DNA from 2 places in the Mesorhizobium sp. WSM4845 genome. Region 1 is predicted to be linked to the other one. Evidence: riboswitches for the same ligand, from Rfam matches in the RefSeq annotation. Region 1 holds a riboswitch; the other holds the start of a gene.

Evidence for each region. A riboswitch is a leader RNA that binds a small molecule or an ion and turns the genes downstream of it on or off. The one in region 1 is predicted to bind S-adenosylmethionine.
Region 2: it holds a riboswitch for S-adenosylmethionine, as region 1 does, so the genes downstream of both, AC0L2C_RS15260 (O-succinylhomoserine sulfhydrylase) here and metX (homoserine O-acetyltransferase MetX) in region 1, are expected to answer to the same signal.

The regions. Positions count from the first base shown of each region.
Region 1 is NZ_JBVVQA010000033.1:28,512-39,056, reverse strand. It holds partial or broken gene AC0L2C_RS28245 (LysE family translocator) at 1-477, opposite strand, end outside; gene AC0L2C_RS28240 (aldo/keto reductase) at 625-1,572, opposite strand; gene AC0L2C_RS28235 (gamma-glutamylcyclotransferase) at 1,688-2,266, opposite strand; gene AC0L2C_RS28230 (DUF2125 domain-containing protein) at 2,387-3,385, shown strand; gene AC0L2C_RS28225 (sugar kinase) at 3,439-4,362, shown strand; gene AC0L2C_RS28220 (prephenate/arogenate dehydrogenase family protein) at 4,454-5,389, opposite strand; gene hisC (histidinol-phosphate transaminase) at 5,396-6,505, opposite strand; SAM riboswitch at 6,729-6,806, shown strand; gene metX (homoserine O-acetyltransferase MetX) at 6,926-8,095, shown strand; gene metW (methionine biosynthesis protein MetW) at 8,154-8,768, shown strand; gene AC0L2C_RS28200 (DUF1194 domain-containing protein) at 8,840-9,610, opposite strand; gene AC0L2C_RS28195 (ABC transporter ATP-binding protein/permease) at 9,805-10,545, opposite strand, start outside.
Region 2 is NZ_JBVVQA010000011.1:135,211-145,755, reverse strand. It holds gene AC0L2C_RS15290 (GcrA family cell cycle regulator) at 1-58, opposite strand, end outside; gene AC0L2C_RS15285 (acetylornithine transaminase) at 414-1,613, shown strand; gene argF (ornithine carbamoyltransferase) at 1,630-2,541, shown strand; gene AC0L2C_RS15275 (Hsp33 family molecular chaperone) at 2,704-3,714, shown strand; gene apaG (Co2+/Mg2+ efflux protein ApaG) at 3,912-4,304, opposite strand; gene AC0L2C_RS15265 (ceramide glucosyltransferase) at 4,562-5,716, shown strand; gene AC0L2C_RS15260 (O-succinylhomoserine sulfhydrylase) at 5,763-6,953, opposite strand; SAM riboswitch at 7,028-7,105, opposite strand; gene AC0L2C_RS15255 (2'-deoxycytidine 5'-triphosphate deaminase) at 7,231-8,325, shown strand; gene AC0L2C_RS15250 (ABC transporter substrate-binding protein) at 8,419-9,192, shown strand; gene araD1 (AraD1 family protein) at 9,254-10,246, opposite strand; gene mmsB (multiple monosaccharide ABC transporter permease) at 10,536-10,545, opposite strand, start outside.

The DNA of each region.
Region 1 (10,545 bases):
CATCGAAGCGAGGACCGCCAACCTTATTCCTGCATCGAGCTCACCGGCGGACGACGTGCCGGCAAATACGGCGGCAATCGCCACATAGGCTTTCGTGTTGGCGACGGCCAGAAGAAACCCGCCGAGGAATGTGGGACGCGCCGCCCCGCCGCTACGCACGGCCAGAGGCGGGGCCGTTGCTATCTTGAAGGCGAGATAGAGGATGTAGGCTGCGGATGCCACTGCCAGGAGCGGTGTGAGCGTCGGCACAGAGGCGAGCATGGTCGTAATGCCCGTCGCCACGACCAAAAGCACGGCGACCGTACCAAGAATGATGCCCGAGGCATAGCGGAGCGAATCGCGCAGGCCGAAGGCGGCGCCGACGGCGGTGACGCTTATCGTCGCCGGCCCCGGACTGCCCATCACGACCGCGGATGCCAGCACAAGCGCGAGCAATTGCTGCCATAGTTCCGGATGGGAAAAGACCTGTTCGGCCATCTGTATACCAGTATCCAGGCGCGATGCCGGCAAGGGTATGGCAGGGCACACCAGGGCGTCTTGAACGATCGTGCAGGGAGCCTTCCGGCGCAGGCCACGCAGGATTCTTGGCTGCTGTTTGATCAAGCCGCCGCTTCGCGCTGGCGTCTATGCGCTCGCGCTGTCGAGCTCGGCGATATCGTCCGGGCTGAGCTCCAATGATGCGGCGCGGACGAGGCTGTCGACCTGGTCCAGCGTCGTGGCGCTGGCGATCGGCGCAGCTACGCCGGGCCGCGCGATCACCCAGGCGAGCGCCACTTCCGCCGGCTTGGCCGAGTGACGCGCCGACACAGCGTCGAGTGCCGCCAGGACGCGCATGCCGCGCGCGTTGAGATAGTTCTTCACGTCGTCGCCACGCGCGCTTTTGCCGAGATCGGCTTCGCTGCGGTACTTGCCACTCAAAAACCCCTTGGCGAGGCTGAAATAGGTGATGACGCCGATATCCTCGGCCATGCACAGATCGCGCAGCGGTCCATCGAAAGAGGCGCGATCGTAGAGATTGTATTCCGGCTGCAGCACCGAATAGCGCGGCAGGCCCCGCAAGCTTGCCACGTCGAGCGCGGCGCGCATCTGGCCGGCATCGAGATTGGAGGCGCCGACGTGGCGGATCTTGCCCTTGTCGAGCAGCTTCTGATAGGCGCCAAGCGTTTCCTCGTAAGGGGTGGCCGGGTCCGGCCAGTGCGACAGATAGAGATCGACGACATCGGTCTGCAGCCGCTTCAGCGACGCATCGATGGCCTTTTCGATATAGGCTGCGGAGAGGTCTTTCCTGCCCTGCCCCATGTCCGACCCGACCTTGGTGATCACCACAACCTTGTCGCGATTGCCGCGGCTTTTCATCCATTTGCCGATGATCGTTTCGGATTCGCCGCCCTTGTTGCCGGGAACCCAGCGCGAATAGGCATCGGCGGTGTCGATGGCGTTGAGGCCGGCGCCGACGAACCGGTCGAGCAGGTCGAAAGAGGTTTTCTCGTCGGCGGTCCAGCCGAAGACGTTGCCACCCAGAACCAGCGGCGCGATGGACAGGTCGGTTTGACCGAGACGACGTTTCTGCAAGACTGATCTCCGTGGGGAATGGAAAGAAGCGGGCGAAAAGCCCCGTGACCGGCTTAACCTATGGCGGGCCGCACCAACGTCAAAGGGCCGGCCGACTTTTCCACCGACCAGCGCTTCACAAAGGCGCGATCCGTTTCGCCACCTCTTCCAGCCAATGGTCGCGGATCCCCAGCGCCTCGAGGTGCTCCAGCGTGCTGGACACGTAGTCCTCATTCTTTCCCGACTGGCCGACGGCGCCGCGAACGACGCTCGCCGCATCGGCCGCATCGAGCGCACCGGCATATTGCTCGTGGGTACGGTCGACGACATAGGCGACAGCCTCGACCGTCTCGCCTCCGTCCGTCTCGCCGCCATTCTCGCCCCAACCCTTGTCGGCCTCACGCGTGCCCCCCTTGTCGAGGCGAATGCTAAGCATGCGCTCGAGATAGACATTGGTGACCAGTTCGCGCTCGCGCAGATAGGTGATGACCTCGTTGCGCAGATCGCCGGGGACGCGGAAAGCCAGCCCGATGCAGGAGCCGCCACGGTCGAGGCCGAGCACCAGGCCGGGCCGTTCGCGCGTGCCGCGATGCACGAAGGAGTAGACGCACAGCGAGCGGCGATAGCCATGGAGGCGGGCCCGCCGCGTCTCGACATGCGCAAATCCCGGCCGCCAGATCAGCGAGCCGTAGCCAAAAACCCAAAAATCGCCCATATCGCCAAGCCTGGTTGCAGCACCGCACTGGAATCGGTGTTTTTTCAATCCGTCTCCGTCTACCCGATCTTGCCGGAAACGACAGTCTCCTCTGCAACACGCGCCAACGAGAGCCGCAGCATGACGTCAAATGACGAACGCCCGCCGAATTTTCTCCGCCGGCTGTTCTGGCTCGGCGTTTTCATCGTCGTGCTGTTTGGCCTCTACAGCGCCGGCTGGTTCTACCTGGCAGACAGGGTCAAGAGCGAAGCCGGCAAAGCGGTGGCCGAGTTCAACGGCAATGGCATCGAGGCGGACTGCGTCAATCTCACGGTCAGCGGCTACCCCTTAAGCTTCGCCGTTACCTGCGACAGCCTGGCTTATCAGGACGACAGCAGGAACGTCGCCGCCTCGCTCGGCAGCCTCAAAGCAGTCACACACGTCACCCAGATCCTGTCCCCTGGCGCCGACCTGCAGGGGCCGCTCAGGACCTCCGTGCCGGGGATGGCGCCGCTGTGGATCGACTGGGATAATCTGCGAGCGAACGTCAAACTGTCCTGGCCCCTGCCCCGGCGCGTTTCACTGGAGGCAGAGGCTCTGTCAGCCCAGACCGATCCCGCCGATGGCACAGACCCGGTCGAGCTGTTCAGCGCTGGGACAGCGGTCGGAGAATTGCGTCCGAACGGCCAGGACATCGACTATGCCGGGAGTTTTACCGATCTCGAAATCGATCCGGGCGCGATCGATGGCCGCGTGCTGCCGCCGCTCGACGGCAGCGGCGACGTGACGCTGAAGAACGGCGTGGCGCTGATCAAGAAACAAACGGAGAGCCTGCGCGGCCAGGCGGTGGATATCGGCAAGCTCGATCTGTCGTCGGGAAGCGCGCGCGTCACCGTTTCCGGGCCGGTCTCGGTCGATGCCGACGGGCTGATCGACGCCGATTTGATGATCAGGCTCAGCGATCCGAAGGCGGTGGCGGAAATCCTCGGCAAAGCCATTCCCGAGCAGAAGAGCCAGATCAAAACCGGCTTTGCCGGGCTGGCGCTGCTTGGCAACGAACCGTCGATGCCGCTCAAGATCGTCAAGGGCAAGGCCTCGCTCGGTTTTATCCCTCTGGGCAGCATCAAGCCGGTCGATTAGGCGATGATTGCGAACCTCCAGTTCGAAAAGACCATGGCCAAGCAGGAAGATAGATGAACCGCCCGGTGAAGCTCCTGAGTGTTGGCGCGCTGACGCTCGATACGATCCTTCGCGTCGACACGCTTCCGGCGCGTCAGGGCAAGTTCATCGCGTCCGACGGCGTCCAGATCGCCTCGGGCATGGCTTCGAGCGCGGCCTGCGCCGCACGCCGCCTGGGCGCGGAGGTATCGCTGTGGGCGAGCGCGGGAGACGACCTCGTCGGCGATCAGCTGGTCGCAGGCATTGAGGCCGAAGGCGTCGATTGCAGCTTTGTCCGGCGCGTCGCCGGGGCGCGGTCGGCACTGTCGGCCATCCTGGTCGACACGCATGGCGAGCGCATTATTGTTCCGTTCTATAACAAGCTCGCCCAGGCCGACCCCGAAGCGCTCCCCATTCAGGATCTCACCGCATTCGACGCCGTCCTGGTCGACGTGCGCTGGCCGGGCGCGGCAGCTCTGGCCCTGACGGCGGCGCGCGCAAACGGCCGTCCAGCCATACTCGATGCCGACACCGCGCCACGGGCCGTGCTGGAACGGCTGTTTCCGCTCGCCTCGCACATCGTCGCGTCGGAGCCGGCGGCGTTCATCCTCTGCGGCGAGGAGCAAGGCCCGCAGGAGGCCTGTGAAGCGCTGGCCAGACGCACCGATGCATTCGTAGCGGTGACCTGCGGCGCAGCGGGAAGCTGGTGGTTCGACCGTTCGGTGGCGTCGGTGCGCCACGTCGCCGCGCCAAGGATCAAGGCAGTGGATACGCTTGCCGCCGGCGACGTGTTTCACGGCGCCTTTGCCGTCGGGCTGGCCGAGGCCATGCCGATCGAACGGACATTGCGCTTTGCCAGCGCCGCCGCCGCGCTCAAATGCCTGCGCTTCGGCGGCAGGCTGGGCGCGCCGGACAGGGCCGAGACACTGGCGATGATGGCGGCTCACTGGCCGGATTGAGCGCGAGGCGGCCTTCAAATCGGATGGTACCGCCGCTCTATCTTTTGCTTGAGCATCGGATTTCACATAAAACCGGTACGGGTCCGATGCTCTATCCCTTGGCCGGATGCTCGACTGCCTGCCGGCCAAAGTCCGGCACGTCGATGTCCTGGCCGGCCTCGATGATCGAGCGGCGCACGGCGCGGGTGCGGGTGAACAGGTTGAACAGCTTTTCGCCGTCGCCCCAGCGGATCGCCCGCTGCAGCGAGGCCAGATCCTCCGAGAACCGCGCCAGCATTTCGAGGATGGCATCCTTGTTGTGCAGGCAGACGTCCCGCCACATCGTCGGGTCGGACGCGGCAAGGCGCGTGAAGTCGCGAAAGCCGGAGGCCGAATATTTTATGACCTCGGACTTGGTCACCGACTCCAGATCGTCGGCGGTGCCGACGATGTTATAGGCGATGATGTGCGGCAGGTGCGAGACGATGGCCAATGTCATGTCGTGATGCTGGGGATCCATCGTGTCGATGTTGGAGCCGCAGCGGCGCCAGAATTCCGAGAGCCTTTCCAGCGCCTCGGGATCGGTGCCGGGTAGCGGCGTGAAGATGCACCAGCGGTTTTCGAACAATTCGGCAAAGCCGGCGTCCGGGCCCGATTTTTCAGTGCCGGCCAGTGGATGGCCGGGAATGAAATGCACGCCGGCAGGCACATGCGGCTGCATCTGCGCGATGACCGACGCCTTGGTCGAGCCGACATCGGTGAGGATCGCGCCCGGCTTCAGCGCCGGCGCGATTTCCTCGGCGACCTCGCCCGAAGAACCGACCGGCACCGAAACGATGACCAGGTCGGCATCGCCGACCGCCTCTTTCGCATCCGACGTGTAGGAGGAGCCGAGGCCGAGTTGTTTCGCCCGCGCCAGCGTCGTTTCGCTGCGCGTCGAGATGGCGACATGACCGGCAAGGCCTTCGCGATGGATTACGCGGGCCAGCGACGAGCCGATCAGGCCGATGCCGACCAGCGCGATCTTTTCGAACATCGGTGATGTCATGGTGTTCTAGCTTTTCAGAAATGTCGCGAGGGCGGCGACCACGCCGCGATTGGCCTCTTCGGTGCCGATGCTCATGCGCAGCGCATTCGGGAAACCGTAGCCGGAAACGCGCCGCAATATGTAGCCGCGCGCACAGAGGTAATCGTCCGCAGCTGCCGCCGAATGTTTTTTGTCTTCGGGAAAGTGGATGAGGACGAAATTGCCGACGCTCGGCGTCACCCGCAGTCCGAGCCTGGTCAACTCCTCGCTCACCCAGGTCAGCCAGGTCTCGTTATGCGCCACGCTGCGCTCGACATGGGCACGGTCGCGGATCGCGGCAATGCCGGCCTCGATCGCCGTCGCGTTGACGTTGAAGGGACCCCGCACCCGGTTGATCGCATCGATGACATGCATCGGCGCGTACATCCAGCCGATCCGCGCGCCGCCGAGGCCGAGCTTGGAGAAGGTGCGGGTCATGACCACGTTTTCCGCGCCAGCCACCAGTTCGACGCCGGCTTCATAGTCGTTGCGGCGGACATATTCGGCATAGGCTGCATCCAGCACCAGAAGCACGTTTCGAGGCAGGCCGGCATGCAGGCGGCGCACCTCCTGGAACGGCAAATAGGTGCCGGTCGGGTTGTTGGGATTGGCAAGGAAGATGATCCGCGTACGCGGCGTTACGGTGGCAAGGATCGCATCGACGTCGGCACGCTCATTGGTTTCCTTGACCGACACCGGGACAGCACCTGCCGACTGGATGTAGATCTTGTAGACCATGAAGCCGTGTTCGGTGATCACAGCTTCATCGCCGGGTGCGAGATAGGTCTGCGCAAGCAGGCCCAGAATCTCGTCGGAACCGTTGGAACAGACGATGTTCGCCGGGTTGAGGCCATGCACCTCGGCGATCGCCTCCCGCAGGCGCCTGGCGGTGCCGTCGGGATATATGTCGAGCTTGGCCGCGACGTCGCGCGCTGCTTCTATCGCCTTCTGCGAGGGGCCGAGCGGGTTCTCGTTCGACGACAATTTGTGGACCTTGGTAACGCCGGCCGGCGCCGTGCTTTTGCCCGGCACATAGGCTTCGATGTCCATGATCCCCGCGCGGGGCGTTGGACGTGCCTGATCCGATGCCTGGTTCATATTGCAAAAATCCGTCGAGAACGCTTCCACCTAGTGTGGTGGATTTGAAGTTCCTGCCATTTTGGTGGCAACGGCGCTCAGGAACTTCAAATCCAGCACACTAGAAGCCGCAGCGGAAATACAAGTCGTGGCCTGGAATGTCGAGAGGCGGCGATCATGGGTGAGCGACTGGCATGGGTAAACGACTGGCCGTTGACGCCGAGGCGCGCCGGTCCTAAAGAAAGGCGAATCCCGTGGTGATTTGGCCGGTCGGCTTGCAGCCACGTTAAACAACTCGCTAAAGGGCCGTTTGCATCTTGTAACCGGCTTTGCGAAGGCAATGCCGGTTTTTTGTTGTCCGCAGCCGGCCGGACAGTCGCATCGACCCGAAAATCGCAATCGACTTTCGGAAAACACGATGGGTTAATGTAAGAGGATGCGATGGTCGCGCTGCGCACGAAAAGGACCAACAACGAGGCCGACGAGCCGTCGAGCCCGGTGTTGCGTTTCGGTGCCGACAAGCCGCTCAAGCTCGATGCCGGCACGCTGCTGTCACCGTTCCAGATCGCCTACAAGACTTACGGCACGCTCAACGACGCCCGCTCCAACGCCATCCTCGTCTGCCATGCACTGACCGGCGACCAGCATGTCGCCAGCACCAATCCAGTGACCGGCAAGCCGGGCTGGTGGGAAGTGCTGATCGGCCCCGGCAAGATCATCGACACCAGCCGCTTCTTCGTCATCTGCTCGAACGTCATCGGCGGCTGCCTCGGCTCGACCGGCCCCGCCTCGACCAATCCCGCCACCGGCAAGCCGTACGGGCTCGACCTGCCGATCATCACCATCCGCGACATGGTGCGGGCGCAGTTGATGCTGGTCGACCATTTCGGCATCGAAAAGCTGTTCTCGGTGCTCGGCGGCTCGATGGGCGGCATGCAGGTGCTGCAATGGGCGTCGAGCTATCCGGAGCGCGTTTTCTCGGCGCTGCCGATCGCCACCGGCGCGCGTCATTCCTCGCAGAACATCGCCTTCCATGAGGTCGGCCGGCAGGCGGTGATGGCCGATCCCGACTGGCATGGCGGCAAATATTTCGAGCAGGGCAAGCGTCCAGAAAAGGGGCTGGCCGTGGCGCGGATGGCCGCTCACATCACCTATCTGTCGGAGGCGGCCCTGCACCGGAAGTTTGGCCGCAACCTGCAGGATCGTGAAGCACTCACCTTCGGTTTCGACGCCGATTTCCAGATCGAGAGCTATCTGCGCCATCAGGGCATGACCTTCGTCGACCGCTTCGACGCCAACTCCTATCTCTACATGACCAGGGCGATGGACTATTTCGACCTTGCCGCCGACCATGGCGGCCGGCTCGCCGACGCCTTTGCCGGCACCAAGACCCGTTTCTGCCTGGTCTCCTTCACCAGCGACTGGCTGTTCCCCACCGAGGAGAGCCGCTCGGTCGTTCATGCGCTGAACGCGGCCGGCGCCTCGGTGTCTTTCGTCGAGATCGAGACCGATCGCGGCCACGACGCCTTCCTGCTCGACGAGCCGGAGCTGTTCGCGGCCATCAACGGCTTCATCGCGTCGGCGGCCCGCGCCAGGGGGCTCAGCGCATGACCCCGAAAAGTTGCAGACTTTTCGGATCAAGGTCATGCGCCAGTCAAGAGGCACGATCATGAGTGTCAACCACGCCCAGCGCGTCGACCTCGAAGTCGTCGCCGATCTCATCCCGCCGCAGTCGCGGGTGCTGGACGTCGGCTCCGGTGATGGCCTGCTGCTCGAATTGCTGCAGGCAACGAAGCAGGTCGACGGCCGTGGAATGGAACTGTCGCAGCGCGGCGTCAACGAATGCGTGGCACGCGGCCTGTCCGTCATCCAGGGCGACGCCGACAAGGACCTCAAATTCTATCCCGACAAAGGTTTTGATTTCGTCGTCCTGTCGCAGACCTTGCAGGCGACCCGCAACCCGAAGCTGGTGCTCGACGAGTTGCTCAGGATCGGCAAGCACGCCATCGTCTCCTTCCCCAATTTCGGCCACTGGCGGGTACGCCTTTCGCTGTTCGTCGAAGGGCGGATGCCGGTGACCAAGGACCTGCCCTATTCCTGGTACGACACGCCCAACATCCATTTCTGCACCATCCGCGACTTCGTCAATCTCTGCGAAGAGCTTGGCGCAACGGTGGAAAAGGCAACCGCGCTCGACGCCAATGGCCAGAAAATCGGCCTGTCGATGCCATGGTGGTTCTGGAATTTCTTTGGCCAGCAGGCGGTGTTCCTGCTGAAGCGATAACGGCGACCCGTCGCTTCGGCCAGCCGGCCCGAGTCCGGAGACATCTGGGACTGATCGCCATTCGTCGAGGTCTAACGATCAAGTTCCGGAAAATACGGATCGGAGAAAAACCGCCGACCGCGCTCGCCTTGCAAACAGTCGACCGGTGCTGCCGCGTCGACCGGGACGGACCCGGGATCGGCCCCGGGACCGGCATTAGGATCGGTAACACCGCTGACCTCGAGGACCAGCTTGCGGCGTATGGCGGTCACGAATTCCGAAGCGGCATAGACCGGCAGCACGAAGGAGCCTGGCCCGCCTGTGACGCACTCGGCATAGTATTGGTCGAGATGGCTGAAGCTGGGCGACGGGCTGATCAGGATCGGCAGGCCATTGATGACGATGCCCTTTGCTATCGCGGCGTCGCGTGTCGTGGCGACGGGCATCCCGATATTGTTGGGGCCATCGCCTGAGATGTCGATGACGCTGCGCGTCGCGTCGAAGGCGGCTCCATCCAAAAGCTTGGCGCCGAAGGCGAGCGCACTGGAAATCGAGGTGCCGCGAAAGCTCCTGAACGGGCGCGCCTCGATCTTGCCGGCGAATACCTCGGCGCTCTCGGCATCGTCGATGACCTGCCAGGCAATGACGGCGTCGTCGCGGACGGTGCCTGCCCATTCGAAATAGGCCAGCGCAATGCGGCCGTTCACGCCCGAACGCACCGCATTGATGAAGTCGGGGTGGCGCAGCGCCTTGACATAGCCGGCGCGCTGCAGGGCGAATTCCTTTTCGTCCATCGAGTGCGAGATGTCGACCGCCAGCACCAGTTCGACGTCCACGGCAATGGTGTCGGCAGGCGCGGCCAAAGGTGCTGCCTGGGCACGGGCAAGGCAGGCAAGCAGGCTGACGCAGGTCGCCCAAAAGCGCGCAGCGGTTTTGGGGTAACGACAAGCATCGAAGCAAAGACTCAAAGCGTGTCGCATGAATCCAACGCCGCAGGCTTCCGAACGATGCCGGCAATCTTTCGACGCGATCACGGCAAAATAAAGCTTACGGCCGGCTATGCCTGTTGGCGGGCTTTGGCGACGGCCGGGGGTGGTTCGATCGCGCCGGCCCTGACACGGACTGGCTTGAGAGGCGGTCGCTCGAAATCTTTCACGATCGCCAATGAGCGCGGGAAGAATTCAATGTTGTGCTGGCCACGGCCGATATTGAGGATCGCGGCGTCGGCAAGACGCGCCTCCAGCATCGACAGCACCCGCCGCAGCGTCGCGCCGTCGAACGTGTCCAAAGCCTCGTCGATGATCACCCATTTCGGCTGCCGCAAGACCAGCCGGGCAAAGGCAAGCAGGCGCTGCTCGTCATCGCTCAATTCGCGCTCCCAGCGCGCCGACCGGTCGAGCGAGGATGACAGCCGCCCGAGACCGACCTCGGCAAGCACCGCCGAGATCTCGGCGTCGCTGACCGCGGCATCGGCGTGGTCGAGCACCTCGCGCAGCGTGCCGAGCGGGAAATAGGGTTTTCGGGGAACGAAGGCCGGCACCTCTCCGGCCGGCATGCCGATCCGCCCGCTTCCCCACGGCCACAGACCGGCAATGGCGCGGAAGAACAGCGTCTTGCCGGCGCGCGGATCTCCCGTGATCATGACGCGCTCGCCGGCGCGGATCTCGACATGGGACTCGGCGAGCTTGGTGCATCCATCCCGCGACGCAATTTCGAGCTTGTCGAATGTCAGCCTGCCGTCCAGATTTTCGCCGAACTCGATGCGCCTCTCGCTGTGGTGGAGCACATCCGTTTCAGC
Region 2 (10,545 bases), on a different contig from region 1:
TCAGCCCCTCCGACCACAATTTTCTAAGAAGTTCGACCCGCTCGTCAGTCCAATTCATGAGACCGCGCTCCTGCTGAAATGTGCGGCGATCGGAATCCTTCCACGATCCGGCTTCCGCCGGGCAGACACCACATATATCGGGTGATTAGGTCCGCCGCACGAAATCTAGTTATTTCTCGACCTATAATTACCTTATGCGCTGACTCGGTGACAAGAGTCCGAGGGCCAACACGAATCGGTTTTTTCGGTTTTCCCCAACTTGCCCGGTCGCTGATGAGCCGGCGTCTCGCTGGAAAGCTTGCCGCGCGTCCTTGCGCGACGTTTTCGTTGACTTCATGGCCGAAAAACACGATAAGCCGCACAGGCCGCCGCTTTGGCGGCTTTTTGATTTTCCGGTTCCGGAGACGCATATAATGAGCGGTTCGGCGCTTTTCGAGACCTTTACCCGCGCACCCCTGGCCTTCGACTATGGGGAAGGCACTTGGCTGGTCACCGACAGGGGCGAGCGGTATCTCGATTTTGGCGGCGGCGTTGCCGTGAATTCGCTGGGCCACAGCCATCCGCATCTGGTCTCGGCACTCACCGAGCAGGCGGCCAAGCTCTGGCATGTCTCCAACCTGTACGAGATTCCGGGGCAGAGCCGTCTGGGCGAGCGGCTGGCCGACGCCACCTTCGCCGACAAGGTGTTCTTCACCAATTCCGGCGCCGAGGCGCTGGAATGCGCCATCAAGACGGCGCGGCGCTACCATTTCGTCAAGGGCCATCCCGAGCGCTTTCGCATTATCACCTTCGAAGGCGCCTTTCATGGCCGCACGCTGGCGACCATCGCCGCCGGCGGCCAGTATAAATACCTGGAAGGTTTCGGCCCCAAGGTCGAAGGTTTCGACCAGGTCGGCTTCGACGACATCGACGCCGCCGAAAAGGCGATCACATCAGAGACCGCCGCGATCCTGATCGAGCCGGTGCAGGGCGAGGGCGGTATCCGCCCGGTGCCGACGCAGTCGCTGAAGCGGCTGAGGCAGCTCTGCGAACAGCATGATCTGCTGCTGATCTTCGACGAGGTCCAGTGCGGCATCGGCCGCACCGGAAAACTGTTCGCGCATGAATGGGCTGGCGTCACGCCCGACATCATGGCGGTCGCCAAGGGCATCGGCGGCGGCTTCCCGGTGGGCGCCTGCCTCGCCACCGACGAGGCCGCTGTCGGCATGACCGCCGGCGTGCACGGCACCACTTTCGGCGGCAATCCGCTGGCGATGGCGGTCGGCAACGCCGTGCTCGACGTCGTGCTGGCAGACGGTTTTCTGGAGGATGTGCAGCGCAAGGCGTTGCTGCTGAAGCAGGGGCTGGCGGGTGTCGCCGACGAATTTCCCGATGTCATTGAAGACATCAGAGGCAGCGGCCTGATGCTCGGCCTGAAATGCGCCGCGCCCAACACCAAGGTGAACATGGCGTTGCGCGACCAGCATCTGCTGGCGGTTCCGGCCGGCGACAACGTTCTTCGCCTGCTGCCGCCGCTCACCGTCACCGACGCCGAGATCCATGCGGCGCTCGACCGCATCCGCGCCGGCGCCCGGGGCCTGTCGGACGCCATCGCCGCGGCTGCGGCGAAATAACAGTCGGAAGACCCACATGAGCCTTCGCCATTTCACCGATCTTTCCGCCGTTTCCGAGGGCGATCTGCGCCTTATGCTGGACGATGCCGTCGTGCGAAAGGCAAGGCTCAAGGCTGGCGAGCGGACAAAACCGCTCGAAGGCAAGGTGCTGGCGATGATCTTCGACAAGCCGTCGACGCGCACGCGCGTGTCCTTCGACGTCGGCATGCGCCAGCTCGGCGGCGAGACCATCATGCTGACCGGCGCCGAGATGCAGCTCGGCCGCTCCGAAACCATCGCCGACACGGCCAAGGTGCTGTCGCGCTATGTCGATGCGATCATGATCCGCACCACGTCGCATGACCGGCTGCTGGAGCTGACCGAGAACGCCACCGTCCCCGTCATCAACGGGTTGACCGACGATACCCATCCCTGCCAGCTGATGGCCGACATCATGACCTTCGAGGAGCATCGCGGCCCGGTCGCCGGCAAGACCATCGCCTGGACCGGCGACGGCAACAACGTGCTGCATTCGCTGCTGGAGGCCTCGGCGCGGTTCCGCTTCAACCTCAACGTCGCCGTGCCGGAAGGCAGCGAGCCGGCGCAGAAGCATGTCGACTGGTCGAGGGCGCATGGCGGCAAGTTGAACTTCACCCGCTCGCCCGAGGAGGCCGTCCACGAGGCCGACTGTGTCGTTACCGATTGCTGGGTGTCGATGGGCCAGGAGCACCGTGCTCGCGGCCACAATGTCTTCTCACCCTATCAGGTCAATGCGGCACTGATGGCGAAGGCAAAGTCCGACGCCTTGTTCATGCACTGCCTGCCGGCGCATCGCGGCGAGGAGGTCACCGACGAAGTCATCGACGGCCCGCATTCGGTGGTGTTCGACGAGGCCGAGAACCGGCTCCACGCCCAGAAGGCGGTTTTGGCCTGGTGCCTCGGCGCTTGATCCGGGCTGCTGTGATCCTGGTCACCGTGATCCGGGCCGCCTTGATCCCGGCCGCCTTGATCCGGGAGTGCGTGATGCCTATCTCAGGCGCATCACGCAAATCGAGCGCGTTTCGACGCATGCGCCCCGGAGGGCGGCATCGCCGCGCCCCGGAGCTTTGTCATGTTGGAAACCCGTCAATTGGCTGAACATCAACCCAAACTCGGCGAATTCGGCTACGCCGGCGACGATCATGTCGTGCCCTTCGAGGTCGGCCCGCTCGACGTGCGCGGCCGTACCGTCCAGCTCGGGCCGATGCTCGACGCGATCCTCGGCCGGCATGACTATCCCGAGCCGGTCGCCCGCTTGCTGGCGGAAGCTTGCGTGCTGACGGTGCTGCTCGGCACTTCGCTCAAATTCGAAGGCAAGTTCATCCTGCAGACCCGCACCGACGGGCCGGTCGACATGCTGGTGGCGGATTTTTCCACGCCGCATGCGCTGCGCGCCTATGCCCGCTTCGACGCCGACCGGCTGGAGGCACTGACGTCTGCCGGCGAGACCTCGCAGCGGACGCTGCTTGGCAGCGGTGTCCTGGCGCTGACCATCGACCAGGGCGCCCACACGCAGCGCTATCAGGGCATCGTCCAGCTCGACGGCGAGACGCTGGAGGAGGCCGCGCGCACCTATTTCCGGCAGTCGGAGCAGATCCCGACCGATCTCAGGCTTTCGGTGGCCAAGCTGTTGACGCCCGGCATCGGCGGTGCCCGCGAGCAATGGCGCGCCGGTGGCATCCTGGCACAGTTCCTGCCGCAATCGCCCGAACGCATGCGCGTGCCCGACCTTCCGGGTGGCGACGGCGATCCGCGCGAGGAGATCCATGATCCGGCCGACAATTCCTGGCAGGAACTGCTGGCGTTGCTTGGCACCATCGAGCCGACGGAACTGATCGACCCGACGATCGGCGCCGAGCGGTTGCTTTACCGGCTGTTCCACGAGCACGGCGTGCGCGTCTTCGGCGGCGTGCCGGTAGCCGACCAGTGCTCATGCTCCAGGGAGAAGATCCGCGGCATTCTCGGAGGCTTCTCCGCCGACGAGATCAGGGACAGCACCGAGGATGGCGGCATTCACGTCGCCTGCGAATTCTGCTCAAAGCAATATGACTTCGACCCGGCGGAATTTGCTGCGGCTCAATAGAATTGAAATCACCGACGAAGCGTTGGCGCTGCCCCTCACCCTTACCCTCTCCCCGTGAAGAACGGGGAGAGGGGGCGCCAGCGTTGCGACAGGTTGTCCAGTTGATAGATGGGTTCCCTTTTACCCGTTCACTATACGGGGAGAAGGTGCCGGCAGGCGGATGAGGGGCAGCACGACCTTCCGGCCATCTATCTCTCTCAGTTCACCGTCCGCCGCGTGCCCGGCAGGTCGAGCGAAAAGGCGGGGATGGCGACGTCGAACGTCTCACCCCGCTTATTGCGCATCGTGTAGTGGCCGACCATGATGCCGGATGGCGTCGAGAGTGGGCAGCCAGACGTATACTGATAACTATCGCCGGGATTGAGTTCAGGCTGGTCGCCGACAACGCCGGCGCCGCGCACCTCCTCGACCCGGCCGGTGCCGTCGGTGATCTGCCAGTAGCGCGACAGAAGCTGCACGAATTCATCCGACTGGTTGTCGATGGTCACCTGGTAGCCCCAGACATAGCGGTTCTCCGACGGGTCGGAGCGATCTTCCAGATAGAACGGCCTGACCTGCACTTCGATGTCGCGCGTGACGGCGCTGTACATAAATCACTCCACACTATGCAGACGGAACATTCGACCCTCTCCGCAGTTCGGTCAACGGGGTGCGTCCCCCGGTGTCTGCCATCGTTGCCCGAATTTGTTAAGCGCAGGTGCCGAACAACAATGTCATTTAAGTGACACGTGACAATGATGGTGTGCAGGGCCGGGGATGGTGTGCAGGGCCGGGCGACTCAGCATTCTGTCGAACTGTTGAAAACGGCTTTCATGCGGCCGGTTTTTTCTGGAGCGACCAGATATTGATGGAATTGACAGTCACAGCCGCCTTGCTTTCCATAGCTCTGCTTGTTGTCAATCTCGCCAGCATCCTGCTGGCTTCGTTGAAGCTGAAGCGGCCTGGCAGGATCACGCCGCCAGCCGCCAAGGCGCCGCCGGTGTCGATCGTCGTGCCGTCGCGCGGCGTCGAGCCGTTTACCGAGGAGACGCTCGAGCGCGCCTTCTCTCTCGACTGGCCGCACTATGAGCTCATCTTCTGCGTCGCCCATGCCGATGACCCGGTGGTCGGGCCGATCACCGATGCGATCGCCCGCTTTCCGGCCGTGCCGGCCCGGCTGCTGGTCGGCGACGACCGCATCAGCGGCAATCCGAAACTCAACAATTGCGTGAAGGCCTGGGAGGCCACGCGCCACCACTGGGTCATCCTTGCCGATTCCAACGTCTTGATGCCGAGGGACTATGTCCAGCATCTGATGACGGCATGGCGGCAGGACACCGGCCTCGTCTGCTCGACGCCGATCGGCTCGCGGCCGGACGGGTTCTGGGCGGAGGTCGAATGCGCTTTCCTCAACACGCTGCAGGCGCGCTGGCAATATACCGGCGAGGCGCTCGGCCTCGGTTTCGCCCAGGGCAAGAGCATGCTGTGGAACAAGCCATTGCTCGACGCCAATGGCGGCATCCGTGCGCTTGCCGCCGAGATTGCCGAGGATGCCGCCGCGACCAAGCTGGTCAACGGGCTCGGACTGCGCGTCAATCTCGTTGCCGCGCCCTTCGAACAGCCGCTCGGCTTGCGCACATTTGGCGAAATCTGGTCGCGCCAGGCCCGCTGGGCACGCCTGCGTCGCGTCACCTTCCCACTGTTTTTCGCGCCCGAGATCCTGATCGGAGCGGCGCCGCCGCTGGTGCTTGCGCTGGTTGCGGCAGCAGGCGCCGGTTTCAGCCTGCCGGCTACCGCCATCGCCGTGCTGATAGTCGCCTATCTGCCGGAATGCGCTCTCGCCTCGGCCAAGGGCTGGCACCTGTCGCTGCGCATGATCCCGGCGATGGTTGCGCGGGACGTGATGCTTCCCGCCATCTGGGTGCGCGGCTGGCTCAGCGGTGCCGTCGACTGGCGCGGCAACACGATGACCATCCAAACCAGCGCCGTTGCGGAATTGGAAGAGACGCCGTCGGGCGCCTGACGGCGCCTGCTTTGCAGATCAGAGCGCAGCAGTTCGGCGCGTATCCCTACCTGGCGGCTTTCAAGGCCTGCTCGATGTCTTCGAGCAGGTCGTCAGTGTCCTCCAGTCCGACGGACAGCCTGAGCGTGCCTGGCCCGATGCCAAGTTCGGCCCGCGCCTCGTCGCTCAGATTCTTGTGTGTCGTCGTCGCCGGATGGGTGATCAGGCTCTTGGCGTCACCGAGATTGTTGGAGATCAGTACGACATCGAGCGCGTTCTGGAAGGCGAAGGCCGCCTGCTTGCCTCCCTTGACGTCGAGGCAGATCAGCGTCGAGCCGCCCGACATCTGCTTCTTGACGATCGCCGCCTGCGGGTGATCGGCGCGGCCGGGATAGATGACACGGACAATTTCCGATCGCTCGGCGAGGAAGTCCGCGATCCGGCCGGCACTTTCCGTCTGCTGGCGCACGCGCAGCGGCAGCGTCTCCAGGCCCTTCAGCAGCGTCCAGGCATTGAAGGGCGAGAGGCTGGGACCGGTGTGGCGGAAGTAGTCGTGCAAATTCTCGTCGATCCACTTCTTGTCCGACAGGATGATGCCGCCGAGGCAGCGCCCCTGGCCGTCGATGTGCTTGGTCGCCGAATAGACGACGATATGGGCGCCGAGTTGCAACGGCTTCTGCTGCAAGGGCGTGGCAAAGACGTTGTCGACGATCAGCCGCGCGCCGATCGAATCGGCAAGCGAGGCTACGGCTGCGATGTCGACGACCTCCAGCGTTGGATTGGTCGGGCTTTCAAGGAAGAACAACTTGGTGTTGGGCCTGACCGCCTTTTCCCAATTGGCGATGTCGGTGCCGTCGACCAGCGTCGCCTCGATGCCGTATTTCGGCGCCAGCGTCTCGACCACCCAGCGACAGGAGCCGAACAGCGCGCGCGCCGCCACGATGTGGTCGCCGGCCCGGGCACTGCACAGCAACGCCGCCGTCACCGCCGCCATGCCGGATGCGGTGGCGCGGGCATCTTCGGCACCTTCCAGCGCACACATGCGCTTCTCGAACATGTCGACCGTCGGATTGGCATAGCGCGAATAGATGAAGCCCGGTTCCTCGCCCTTGAAGCGGGCTTCCGCCGCTTGCGCCGTGTCGTAGACATAGCCTTGCGTGAGATACATCGCCTCGGAGGTTTCGCCGAAGCCGGAACGCAGCGTTCCTGCATGCACGAGGGCGGTCTGAGGCTTCCAGTTGCGCGTTTTGCTCGTCATCACCTTGTTCCAAACACAAAAAAATGGTCCAAACACAAAAAAACCGGCCGCGAAAGTCGCAACCGGTCGTACGGCCTTTCGGCCCGACGGTCCTTTAGCGACTTGTTTAACGTGGCTGCAAGCCGACCGGCCAAATCACCACGGGATAACGATCCTTTAGACCTGCGCAGCGCTTGCGTCAATTGCCGGCATGATTAAGAGGTTTGTACCAGCGGGTTCCACGGCAAGAACCTGCGGCAAGACGAGACCACGCCCGGCCTTCGAGCGGAGCCAGACTTTGCGGCAGACAGGCATTCTTCCGGATCAGGATATTTCCGCGCTGTACCAGTCGGGCGCGCTGAAGTCGCCGCGCGCGCTCGACGCCGACCAGGTTCAGCCGGCCAGCCTGGACCTCAGGCTTGGCGACAAGGCCTGGCGGGTGCGCGCCTCCTTCCTGCCCGGCCCCAACCACAGGGTTGCTGAAAAACTCGACCGCCTGAAGCTGCACGAAATCAATCTCACCGATGGTGCGGTGCTGGAGACGGGCTGCGTCTATATCGTGCCGCTGCTCGAGAGCCTGGCGCTTCCGGCAAACATTTCCGCCTCGGCCAACCCAAAAAGCTCGACCGGGCGGCTCGACATCTTCACCCGCGTGATGACCGATCGCGGCCACGAGTTCGACAAGATCGCTGCCGGCTACAACGGCCCGCTCTATCTCGAAGTTAGCCCGCGCACCTTTCCGATCGTCGTCCGCGCCGGCTCGCGGCTGTCGCAGATCCGGTTCCGCACCGGCAACGCGCTTTTGTCGGAAAGCGAGCTGCACGAATTGCACCGTGCCGAGACGCTCGTCGCCACCGAGCCGCCGAACATTTCCGGCGGCGGCATCGCACTGTCGATCGACCTCGATGGCGACAAGGACGGGCTGGTCGGCTACCGCGGCAAGCACCACACCGGCCTGGTCGATGTCGACAAGCGCGCCGCGCAGGATGTCGTCGATTTCTGGGACCCGCTCTACAAGAGCGGTGCCGGCGAACTGGTGCTCGATCCGGACGAATTTTATATCCTCGTCAGCCAGGAAGCGGTGCATGTGCCGCCGCTCTATGCCGCCGAGATGACGCCCTTCGATCCGCTGGTCGGCGAATTCCGCGTCCACTATGCCGGTTTCTTCGATCCGGGTTTCGGCCATTCGGCCTCGGGCGGCACCGGCAGTCGGGCCGTGCTCGAAGTGCGCAGCCACGAAGTGCCGTTCATCCTCGATCACGGCCAGATCGTCGGACGGCTGGTCTACGAGCACATGCTGAAGCGGCCGCAGGCGCTCTACGGCACAGATCTCGGCTCGAACTATCAGGCGCAGGGCCTGAAACTGTCCAAGCATTTTCGCGCCGCGCGCTGATCGCCCACTATGATCAGACCATGCTTGCCTGACCTTACGGGTCGTGCTTGGCTGTCTTAGCCGTCAATACGGTTGGAACAAGGGGAACAAAAAATGCAGATTTCAAGATGGATCGCATCGGCAGCAACAGCCGTCATGCTGGCGATGTCAGTCGGGTCGCTGTCGGCGCAAGCACAGGAAACGTTGAAGATCGCCACTGAAGGCGCCTATCCGCCGTTCAACACCATCACCGCGGACGGCAAGCTCGTCGGTTTCGACATCGACATCACCAATGCGCTTTGCGCTCAGATGAAGGTCGAATGCGAACTTGTCACGCAGGACTGGGACGGCATGATCCCGGCGCTCCAGGCCAAAAAATTCGACGCCATCATCGCGTCCATGAGCATTACCGAGGAGCGCAAGAAGCAGGTCTCCTTCACCAACAAATACTATACGACGCCGCTTTCGCTGGTGGCCTTGAAGGACAGCGATATTGCCTCGACCGAACCGGCGGCACTCGCCGGCAAGACAGTCGGCGCCCAGGCTTCGACCACCCAGGCCGACTATGCCCAGGATGTCTATGGCAAGGCCGGCGCCGAGGCGAAGCTCTATCCAACCCAGGAGGAGGCGGTCGCCGACCTGATGAACGGCCGTCTCGATGCCGTCCTTTCAGACAAATTCGTGCTGATGGACTGGATGAAGAAGTCGAGCGACGACTGCTGCAAGATGGTCGGCGACGTCAAGGGCACGGAGACCGAAGCCGGTATCGCCGTGCGCCAGGAAGACAATGCGCTGCGCGAAAAGCTCAACGCCGCGATCGACGCGATCGTCGCAGACGGCACCTACAAGAAGATCCAGGCCAAATATTTCGACTTCGACATTTATTGAGGCGTTGAAGCTGCGCGTTCTTCCTTCTCCCACAACAAGGGGAGAAGGAGAAGGTTGGCGCCTAAAGCGCCTTCACCGCCACCTTCACCGGCTGCTCGATTTCCAGCGGGTTGCGCAGCGGCAGGCCGAAATCCTTGGCCTCGATCTCGAAGACGTCGCCGGCCTCGGTCCTGACGCCGTCGGCGAAGGACAGTGTCGCGGTGCCGAACATGTGCACATGCACGTCGCCCGGCTGGCGGAAGGCCGAATATTTGAAGTGGTGATGTTCGAGATTGGCGATGGTGTGCGACATGTTCGCCTCGCCCGACAGGAACGGTTTTTCCCACAGCAGCTGGCCGTCGCGGAGGATGCGCGAGGAACCCCTGACGTCGGACGGCAGCTCGCCGATCAGGATCTCCGGTCCGAACGAAGCGTTGCGCAGCTTGGAATGCGCGAGGAAAAGATAGTTCACGCGCTCGGTGACGTGATCGGAAAATTCGTTTGACAGCGTGAAGCCGACGCGAAACGGGGCGCCGTCGTCGCCGATGACATAGATGCCGGCGACTTCCGGCTCCTCGCCGGCATCCTCGGCGAAGGCCGGCGACAGAAGTGCCGCACCGGGCGCCACTGCCATGGTGCCGTTGCCCTTGTAGAACCATTCCGGCTGCACGCCGGTCTGGCCCTTGGCCGGCTTGCCGCCCTCCAGCCCCATGCGGAACATCTTCATGGAATCGGTGAGCTGCTCCTCGCCGTCGCTGCTGAGCTTCTTGTGCATGGAATCGCGGGTCGCGGCGGAGCCGAGATGTGTCAGCCCGGTGCCGGTGAGGTGGAGATGCGCCGGGTCGGGATGGTTGATCGGCGACAATAGCCGCCCCTTCTTGTAGGCGGCATCGAGGTCGACCGCTTCACCAAAACCCTTGCGCTCGATGAGGGCGACCAGCCCGATGCCGGTGCGCGCGGCCTCCATTGCCAGCGAATAGACGCTGCGGGCGCCGTTGATGATTCTGGTCTTGCCGCCGTTGCGGGCGACGACGCGGATGGTCTCCGCCTCGTCGAGGATCTGGGAAATCAGCATGACGTACCCTCTCTCAATTGCCTTGGCCGGCCTGCCGGTCTGGCAAGCTTTTCCTGGCGCAGCTCGGACGGTGTCCGCGCCACGGGTGAAATTCTTCGTCCGGATTGCGCTCGCGGGCCCGGTCCCCTGGGGGGACTTCCTTGCGTCGCCCGGCAGCGCCGCGATGTGACCCGTGCCTCCTAAAAGCGCGCCGCGTTTGAAAACGGGCCCGCTTTAATCCTTGCTTTCATGCGTGCCGTTGTCCCAACACGCTGCACACGTTTGGCGACATGCATGAGTTCCCTCGCCCTCAAGCCTTG